Regions from separate parts of the Rhodococcus sp. FW305-130 genome, predicted to be linked through region 2. Evidence: riboswitches for the same ligand, from Rfam matches in the RefSeq annotation. Region 2 holds a riboswitch; the other holds the start of a gene.
What was found. Region 2 has a riboswitch for thiamine pyrophosphate ahead of AC3WQS_RS30170 (TenA family protein). Riboswitches for the same ligand answer to the same signal wherever they lie in the genome.

Region 1 (4,325 bases), on a different contig from region 2:
GCAGTTTCGACCAGCCCGGTGTAGACGGAGAGGTCGGTCGAGATGGTGGTCAACGCGCTGTGCCCGGCAAGATCAGTCGAGTCGAGACCGGCCGATGCCTGGACGATCTCCGCCGACGCCTCACCGATCGACTGCGTGTATCGGTCGCGTACTTCGGCGGGTTCGAGGCCGCCGGAGATGAAGGCGGTGGCCGCGGCGGCGTCTGCCAAAGACAACGCGCTGTAGAGGTTCTGGGCCGAGTTGGCGAGAGGTTCGGTTTCGACGAGGAGGAGGTCGAGGTTCGCCTGTCGGTTCTCGATCGCTGCGGTGGCGAGGAGTCCGGCGATCAAGGTGATCGCAATCAAGATCACTCCGACGACGGTCAACCGGCCGGGCGTCGAGGACATGAATGCCTGGAGTTCGCGCCGCAGAAGTGCTCGCTCGTCCTCCGCCGATACCGAAGTGCCCTCGGAGGGCGGCAGCGACCGGGGTTCGATGGACGGGACGACACGGTCGACCATCGAGCACCTCACTTCGCTGTAGGCGGGCTACCGAGAAATGATGCCGCCGAGAAATGATTCAGGGCATCTTCGCGAGCATATAAGCATCACCTACACCTGGAGCAGTTTGAAACGGTTAGTGTGGGACAACGGCGAGAGCAGGCGGAGCGAGGTAGTCGATGCGTGGTGACGGTGACGGTTGGTCGATCGGACCGGACGGTACTCGGCATTGGGGTAAACACGGAGCCGCTGGACTGCTTCTGCGCGCCCCCGATTCGGACGGATCGCCCCTGGTCTTGCTGCAGCATCGTGCGGCGTGGAGCCATCAAGGTGGTACCTGGGCATTGCCCGGTGGAGCACGGGACTCACACGAAAGCACGACGCACGCCGCTGTCCGGGAGGCACACGAAGAAGCCGGAATCGCCGAAGACGCCGTTCGCGTCCGCGGTGAGGTAGTGACGATGCACGCGGAGAGCGGGTGGACCTACACCACCGTCGTGGCTGATGCGGCACATCCACTGTCGACGGTTGCCAACGGTGAGAGCACCGAGTTGCGGTGGGTGCGTGAAGCCGACGTCGATTCGCTGCCATTGCATCCGGGATTCGGTTCCTCGTGGCCCGAGCTCCGGACTGCGCCTGTACCAGCCGAGACCGAAGACCTACAGCCCGGCGACCCACACACCGTCGTACTCGAAGACGGTGGCTTCGGATGGTTGTCGGGCAGCTCGCACCAAGGCAGTTCCCACCGAGGCAGTTCCCACCAAGGCAGTGAGCAGTCAGGCAGTGACCAGAACCTGTCCGAGGCGTCGAGTACGCAGTCTTAACAGGGCATATACAGCAGAAGGGCCGGACTCCTCAGGAGTCCGGCCCTTCTGTGTTTCGGTCTCCCGACCGAAACGAGGCTCAGCTGAGCGAGTTCAGCGCCGTGATGAAGCTGACCGCGGTGATACCGAGCTTGAGCAGCTCGCTGATCTTGCCGAGGTTCAGGTCTTCGAGCGATTCGGTGCTGAGCGAGCCGGTGTCGAGGGATCCCATTTAGTGCTCCTAGGTTCAGTTAGTAACTGGAGGTAAACTACAACAAACCGAATGGGATGTGACACGCAATCGAAACAACTGTGATCAAGATCACGTAATCCGACTTTTCGGACATCCAATCGCACCTAGGAACTGGGGGTTTGTTGTCTGATCGGACAACTTCCGTTCATGTTTCGAGTCAGGCGTGCTGACCCGTAACTGTGCAGAAATCGCCCGGCAAACAGTTGACGGTCGCCAGTTACCGGTTTTCAGCGTCCAGCGACGGCGGCGGCGAGGCGCTGCGCAGCCGCCTGGGGATCCGACGCCTGCGTGATTGCACGCACGACGACGATGCGCGTGGCACCGGCATCGAGCAGCTCCGGCAGGCGTTCCTCGTCGATGCCGCCGATTGCGAACCATGGGCGCGGCGGTGCGGCGTCGGCGGTCGATCGAACCAGTTCCAGACCGGACGCACTTCGATTCGGTTTGGTCGGTGTCGCCCAGACCGGCCCGGTGCAGAAGTAGTCGACGCCCTCTTCGATTGCGGCCAGACTCGCCTGCGCGCGACTACTCGTCGAACGCCCGATGACGACGTCTTCACCGACAACGGTTCGTGCGTAGGGGACGGGAATGTCGTTCTGCCCGAGGTGGAGGATGTCGGCACCGGAAGCCATCGCGAGATCCGCGCGATCGTTCACGGCCAACAATGCGCCGTGGCGTCGCGCTGCGGCCGCGAGAATGCCCAGTGCTACCAGTTCGTCCTTGGCCTCGAGCGGGCCGAACTCGCGCTCACCGGCAGAGCCCTTGTCACGCAATTGGATGATGTCGACTCCGCCGGACAATGCTGCCTCGGCGAACTGCGCGAGGTCGCCTTTCTCGCGGCGCGCGTCGGTGCACAGGTACAGCCGTGCTGCTGCCAGGCGCTCGCGCCGGTCGATGACGTTACTGGGATGTGTGGGGTGCACGGAGCAAACGGTAGCCTCTAGGGAGCAAGGTTCGACACGGGAGTCCTGAAACGTCGTTGTCACTTTTTGTCGTGACTGCGAGGTTCGTGGGGCTGAGAGGGGATCGCGACCAGATCCCGACCGTCAGACCTGACCCGGATCATGCCGGCGCAGGAAGTGGAGGTGGAGTTTCGTGAGTACACACGCTCGTACGGTGTCGGTTGTCGGCGGCGGTGTCATCGGTCTCGCCATTGCGTGGCGAGCCGCCCGCGACGGGTGGTCCGTTCGGTTGTACGACCCGTCCATTGGATCAGGTGCTTCGTGGGTGGCGGGCGGAATGCTCGCCCCGCTTTCCGAAGGCTGGCCGGGTGAAGAGACAGCGTTGACGGTTGGTGCGGCGTCCCTGGAACGGTGGCCGACGTTCGGTGAGGAGCTCGGAAAGTTCGGGCCATCGGTCTTCACCGCGGACAGTTCGCTGACGGTTGCACTCGATGCGGCCGACGCGCAGGACCTGCAGACCATCGCCGAGTGGGTGACCGCGCAGGGCCATGAACTCGAAGTTCTCGGTCGCGCCCGCATCCGCGAACTCGAACCGATGCTCGGCCGGGGCATCCGGTCGGGACTGATGGCTGTCGGTGAGTCCGCCGTCGACAACAGACTTCTGCTGGAGGCGTTGCAGAAGGCCTGTGCGGAATCCGGTGTCGAATTGATCGCGCGTGCCGTCAACGACCTCGCCGAACTCGATACCGACCAGATAGTGCTCACCGCCGGTATCGCGTCACCCAAGCTGTGGCCCGGGTTACCGGTACGCCCGGTCAAGGGCGAAATCCTTCGCCTGCGGAGTAGGCCTGGAGTCACCCCGGCGCCCAGCCGCACCATCCGCGGAAGCGTCCACGGGCGGCCCGCCTACCTCGTCCCGCGCGGTGACGGAATCGTCGTCGGCGCAACACAATACGAGTCCGGTGAGGACACACAGGTCACGATGGCCGGAGTACGCGACCTGATCAACGACGCCGAGGCACTGATGCCGGCGATCGGCGAATACGAACTGTACGAATGCGCGGCAGGCCTGCGTCCCATGACGCCGGACAACCTGCCCTTGATCGGGCGCGTGTCCGATCGTGTTGTCGTCTCCACCGGACACGGACGCAACGGTGTCCTGCTGACGCCCGTCACCGCCGATGCGACGGTCGCGTTGCTGAACGGCACATCTTTGGTCGAGGTAAAAGGAACCGAACCCGAGCGGTTCGCAGTAGTTAAGGAAAATTCATGAGTGAGCAGGTCCCGATCGGGATCACCGTCAACGGCGAAGATCTCGAGTTCGATCGAGCAGTCACGGTGACCGAGCTACTGACGCACCTCGAGTTGCCGAGCAAGGGTATCGCCGTCGCCGTCGACGGTGCGCTCTTTCCTCGCGGGCGTTGGGACGAATCCGTCGGACGTGGTTGGGAAATCGAGATCCTCACGGCGGTGCAGGGTGGCTGAGCAGGACCTTCTCACTATCGCTGGCCGCACCTTCGGTTCCCGGCTCATCACCGGAACAGGCGGCGCCGCCAACCTTGCGGTGCTCGAGGAAGCGCTTGTCGCCTCCGGCACCGAACTGACCACCGTCGCGATGCGGCGAGTCGACGCGGCCGGCGGCACGGGTGTTCTGGACCTGCTTCGTCGTCTCGGAATCGAACCGTTGCCGAACACCGCCGGGTGTCGGGGCGCCGCCGAAGCAGTGCTGACGGCGCAGTTGGCACGCGAAGCGCTCGAGACGAACTGGGTCAAACTAGAAGTCATCGCCGACGAGCGGACGCTGCTGCCCGACGCAATCGAACTCGTCTCCGCCGCAGAACAATTGGTGGACGACGGATTCACCGTTCTGCCGTACACGACGGACGAT
Region 2 (4,325 bases):
GTTCGCGTCGATGAGATCCTGCGCGGCCTGGTCCGGGTTGTCGGCAGCAGTCTGATATCCGCGTTGAACGGCGTTGACGAACTTGCGTGCCTCGTCGGGATGGTCCTTCAACCACTGCTGGTTGCCGTTGATCACGATCGAATACGCATCGGGGAAGCCGTAATCGGTGTACTGGAAGTACCGCATCGGAGTTCCGTTTCGCTCCGCTTCGAGGCCTTCCCACGCAAAGTAGGAGACCGTGAAATCTGCCTGCCCCGAGTACACGGCTTCGTAAGCAGACGTTCCGAGCGTGACCGTCGTGAAGTTCCCGGTCCCGCCGTCGTTGCGGATGATCTGCTGCAGCGTTTCGACTTCGCCGGGATCGCCGAACCCAGCGTACGTCTTTCCGTCGAGATCACGCGGGCGCGTGATGTCCGCACGATCCGCCTTCACACCGATGCCGGTGGCGCGGTGCTGAAGTGGCGCGATGACGGACGTCGTGGCGGCGCCGGCCGCTCGGGCGAACGTGGCCTGACTCTGTGTGCTGATGCCGAACTCCGCGTTGCCGGCGTCGACCAGGGTGTCGGGAGAGGTGTTGTTGTACGGCAGGATCGAGACGTCCAGACCGGCGTCCTCGAAGTAGCCCTCTTGGAGTGCAACGTACAAACCGGTGTGGTTCGTGTTCGGGGTCCAGTCGAGTGCGAACCGAATGGTCCCGTCGGAAGAGCCGGTGTCAGCGGCGCATCCGGTCAGAACTGTGAATGCGGCTGCGATCGCGGCAGACGTGGCAAGTGTGCGGCGCAGCGCCGCAAACGACATCACGACGCCGGCCAAGGCTGCTGGTGGAGTGCGGAATCCCAGAACATCAACTCGTAGCGACTGGCGATGCGGAATGCTTCACTCATCGCCTCACGCTCTGTCTCGGTGGCTGCTTCGGCCGCAGCATCGACCAGTACGCGGGCCTGCGCCACCGACTCGTGGAATTCGGGTGCGTCGTACGTCGTGACCCACTGTGCGTACGGATGCGACGGATCGGCGTCGAGTACCTCGCGCGCTGAAGCGGCAAGATCGCGGCCGACCTCGGCGTAGATCCAGAAGCAGGGGAGTACTGCCGCTGCGGAGACCGGGTAAGGCGCAGTTGCCGCAGTCGCCGTCAGATACGAGACGTATCCCAGGCAGGCCTGCGAATGCTCGAGCCTTCCCGATCCCGCTGGAAGAATTCCACCGGTGAGAAGTCCGTCGTGAAGCGCAGATTCCACTGTCGCTGCCGTGGACGCGGAATTCGACCAGAAGCCCGCCGACTGCGGATCCGGGGCGTGGGCCGCGACCAGGGACAACGCTTTCGAATACCCTTCGAGATAAAGCTTGTCCTGCTCGATGTACGTGCGGAACGCGTCGAGAGGCAAGGTTCCGTCGCCGAGGCGTTCGAGGAACTCGAGTGAGTCGATCGACTCGCGGAGGACCTTCGTCTCGGCCCAGAGCCGATCGGTGAACCGATCCGTCGACGGCGCTGTGGCCACCGAGTTTTCGGCAGAATTGTATGCAGGCTGCGTAGTAGCCATGACATCCCTTCGTCAGCATTACCTGATCAGGTTCCCGGGTGTGTTCTCAGCCCCGCCCATGCGGAGCACCCCGTGTCAGAACTAGGCGACCTTAACACCGAGCCTCTGCTTCGTCGGCGCCTACCTGGCAGTTGAGTAGTCGGCGCACATCGGCCTTATGTTGGTACGTTTGGTCTTGTTTGCCACACGCGCGGGTCGGGAGGGGATTCAGACATGGAGACCGACGTTCGACCGAATCTCGGCGAGGACGGAACACTCGTGATCCGTGCCCGCGGCGGAGAAGCCCGCGGGTATCCGGATGGCGGAGTATTCGCGTGGAAGGGCATGCCATACGCAGCAGCGCCGGTGGGTGCGCGGAGGTTCCGCGCGCCGCAACCCGCTGAGCCCTGGGACGGGGTGCGCGACTGTCGTGAGTTCGGGCCGATCGCGCCGCAGGGCCAGAGCCCGGCGGTTCCGATCGACCGGGCCTTCAAAATCGACGAGGACTGCTTGTCGATCAACGTGTGGGCCCCGCGCCCCGACGGCACGCCGCGACCGGTGATGGTGTGGATTCACGGCGGCGCCTACTGCCTCGGGTCCGCCGCCCAAACGATTTACGACGGCCGTCATCTGGCTGAAACCGGTGACGTCGTTCTCGTCTCCTTCAACTATCGCGTCGGAGCCCTCGGATTCCTGGACCTGTCTGGATTCTCCACCGCGGATACCGTTTTCGAATCGAACTGTGGTCTGCGAGACCAGATTGCGGCACTCGAATGGGTTCGAGACAACATCGACGCCTTCGGGGGTGACCCGAGTGCGGTGACGGTGTTCGGTGAGTCCTCCGGCGCAGGATCCATCACGACGCTCATGACCTGTCCGAGCGCCGAAGGTCTGTTCCATCGTGCGATTGCCCAGAGTCCTCCCGCGACCTCCGTCTACGGGGCCGAGCGCGCCAAGACCGTGGCGGAGCGGTTTCTCGAACTGCTCTCGATCGACCCTGAAGACGCAGGCGATCTGCTGACCACGGATCTGGAACTGCTCGTGAAGGCAAGCGATGACCTGGTCAACGAAATTCCGACCCGGATTCCGGGAACTTTGGCGATGGCACCCGTTGTCGATCGTGATCTGGTGCCGCACTACCCGGTTGCGGCTTTCCAGAAGGGTTACGCGCACCGAATTCCACTGATCATCGGTTCCAACAAGGACGAGGCGTCGATCTTCAAGTTCATGAAGTCTCCGCTGATGCCGGTGAGCGCGCAGTCGGTCGAGGCCATGCTGCAACTGCTGGCGGATGATCACCCAGACATCTCCGCGACCAAACTTGCCGAGATCATGTCGGCTTACCCTGATCACGCGAAACCAAGTGGCGCGCTGGCACTGTCGCGGGACGCGGCGTTTCGCATGCCGACTCTGTGGATCGCCGACGCCCACTGCAGGCATTCCCCTACGTGGGTCTACCGCTTCGATCACGCGACGCCGATGCTCAAGGCGGCGCGGATCGGTGCGGGCCACGCGACCGAATTACCTTATGTATTCGGCAATTTCGGAACCCTGAACGTCGACCCCACGTTCTGGCTGGGTGGACGGAAGGCTGCGATGGAGGTAGCCGGCCGTATTCAACGGCGATGGTTGGCCTTCGCGCGGCATGCCGTGCCGGCAGCTCTCGACGGTTCGAAGCACTGGGCGCCGTACGAGGAAGAGAGGCGGTCGACGCTGTTGATCGACTCGGCTGACACCCTCGTCAGCGACCCCGATCACGGACTGCGCGTCGCCTGGGGAAACGACGTGATGGGGTTCAACTGACGTCGGTCGAGTGTCGCGGACGATCCAGTTCGCGAAGCACCGGCAGGGAGGCACAGACTGCGGCGATCAGGATGATCGGAATCGACAGGGCCACAAAGGTCGACGCGATTCCGAGTTGATCGAGCAGAGGGCCGACCGCGAGGTAACCCAGCGGGCCGGCGGCGTAGGCAGTCGACGTCATGACACCGACGACGCGTCCGCGCATGTGCTCCGGGCTGTGGGTCTGCATGGCGTAGTTGGCGATCGGGCCGACTGGTCCGTAGACGAGACCCTGCAGTCCGGCGAGCACGAGGATCACCCACAGCGGAGGCAGAAGCGCCATGGCAAGCATCGCTATGCCGAGAACGGCAACGGCAAAAATCATGATCAGTCGCCGGGACATGATCGGTGCCAGCGGAGCGTAGGCGAGAGAGCCGATGATGCCGCCGATCGCCAATGCCATCAGCACCGATCCGAGTTGCGCCGGTTGATCCAACTCTGTGAAGTACACCGGGAACACGACACTCTCCACCGGCATGTAGAGCGCGACGACGGCCATGTCGATCAGCGCCAGAGTGCGCAGCAGTTTGTTGTTCCAGACGAACCGAAGACCGTCGAGTGTGCCGTGCCAGATCGATTTCGGACGATGTTCGTGTTCTGGGACTCCGGCGCCAGGAAGGCGGATGAAGGCAACCACGACTATCGAGAACACAAAACCAGCCGCCGTCACCCAGAGCGTGTTCACCGCCCCGATCGTTGCGATCAGGACACCGCCGATGCCAGGGCCGATCAGATATGCGACGTTGAAATTGGCCTCGTACACGCTGTTGGTGCGATCGAGCTTCCACTTGGCTGTCCGAGTTGCTGCAGGCAGCATGGACTCCCTCGCCGCCATTCCGGCGGGGTCGAACACCGCACCGAGCGCGGCCAACGCCGCGATCACCGGGATCGTCAAGCCCGCGGTGGCCGCGATGATCGGGATCGCCGCTACGGACATCGCCGAGAGAGCGTCGGAAATCATCG

Region 1: another riboswitch for thiamine pyrophosphate. It lies ahead of thiO (glycine oxidase ThiO); the one in region 2 lies ahead of AC3WQS_RS30170 (TenA family protein).

Annotation. Positions count from the first base shown of each region.
Region 1 is NZ_JBYTAP010000009.1:289,388-293,712, forward strand. It holds gene AC3WQS_RS26770 (GlnX family signal transduction membrane protein) at 1-500, opposite strand, end outside; gene AC3WQS_RS26775 (NUDIX hydrolase) at 659-1,303, shown strand; gene AC3WQS_RS26780 (hypothetical protein) at 1,383-1,514, opposite strand; gene thiE (thiamine phosphate synthase) at 1,763-2,458, opposite strand; TPP riboswitch at 2,485-2,631, shown strand; gene thiO (glycine oxidase ThiO) at 2,631-3,710, shown strand; gene thiS (sulfur carrier protein ThiS) at 3,707-3,922, shown strand; gene AC3WQS_RS26800 (thiazole synthase) at 3,915-4,325, shown strand, end outside.
Region 2 is NZ_JBYTAP010000014.1:47,286-51,610, reverse strand. It holds gene AC3WQS_RS30175 (ABC transporter substrate-binding protein) at 1-798, opposite strand, end outside; gene AC3WQS_RS30170 (TenA family protein) at 798-1,541, opposite strand; TPP riboswitch at 1,529-1,624, opposite strand; gene AC3WQS_RS30165 (carboxylesterase/lipase family protein) at 1,755-3,323, shown strand; gene AC3WQS_RS30160 (MFS transporter) at 3,316-4,325, opposite strand, start outside.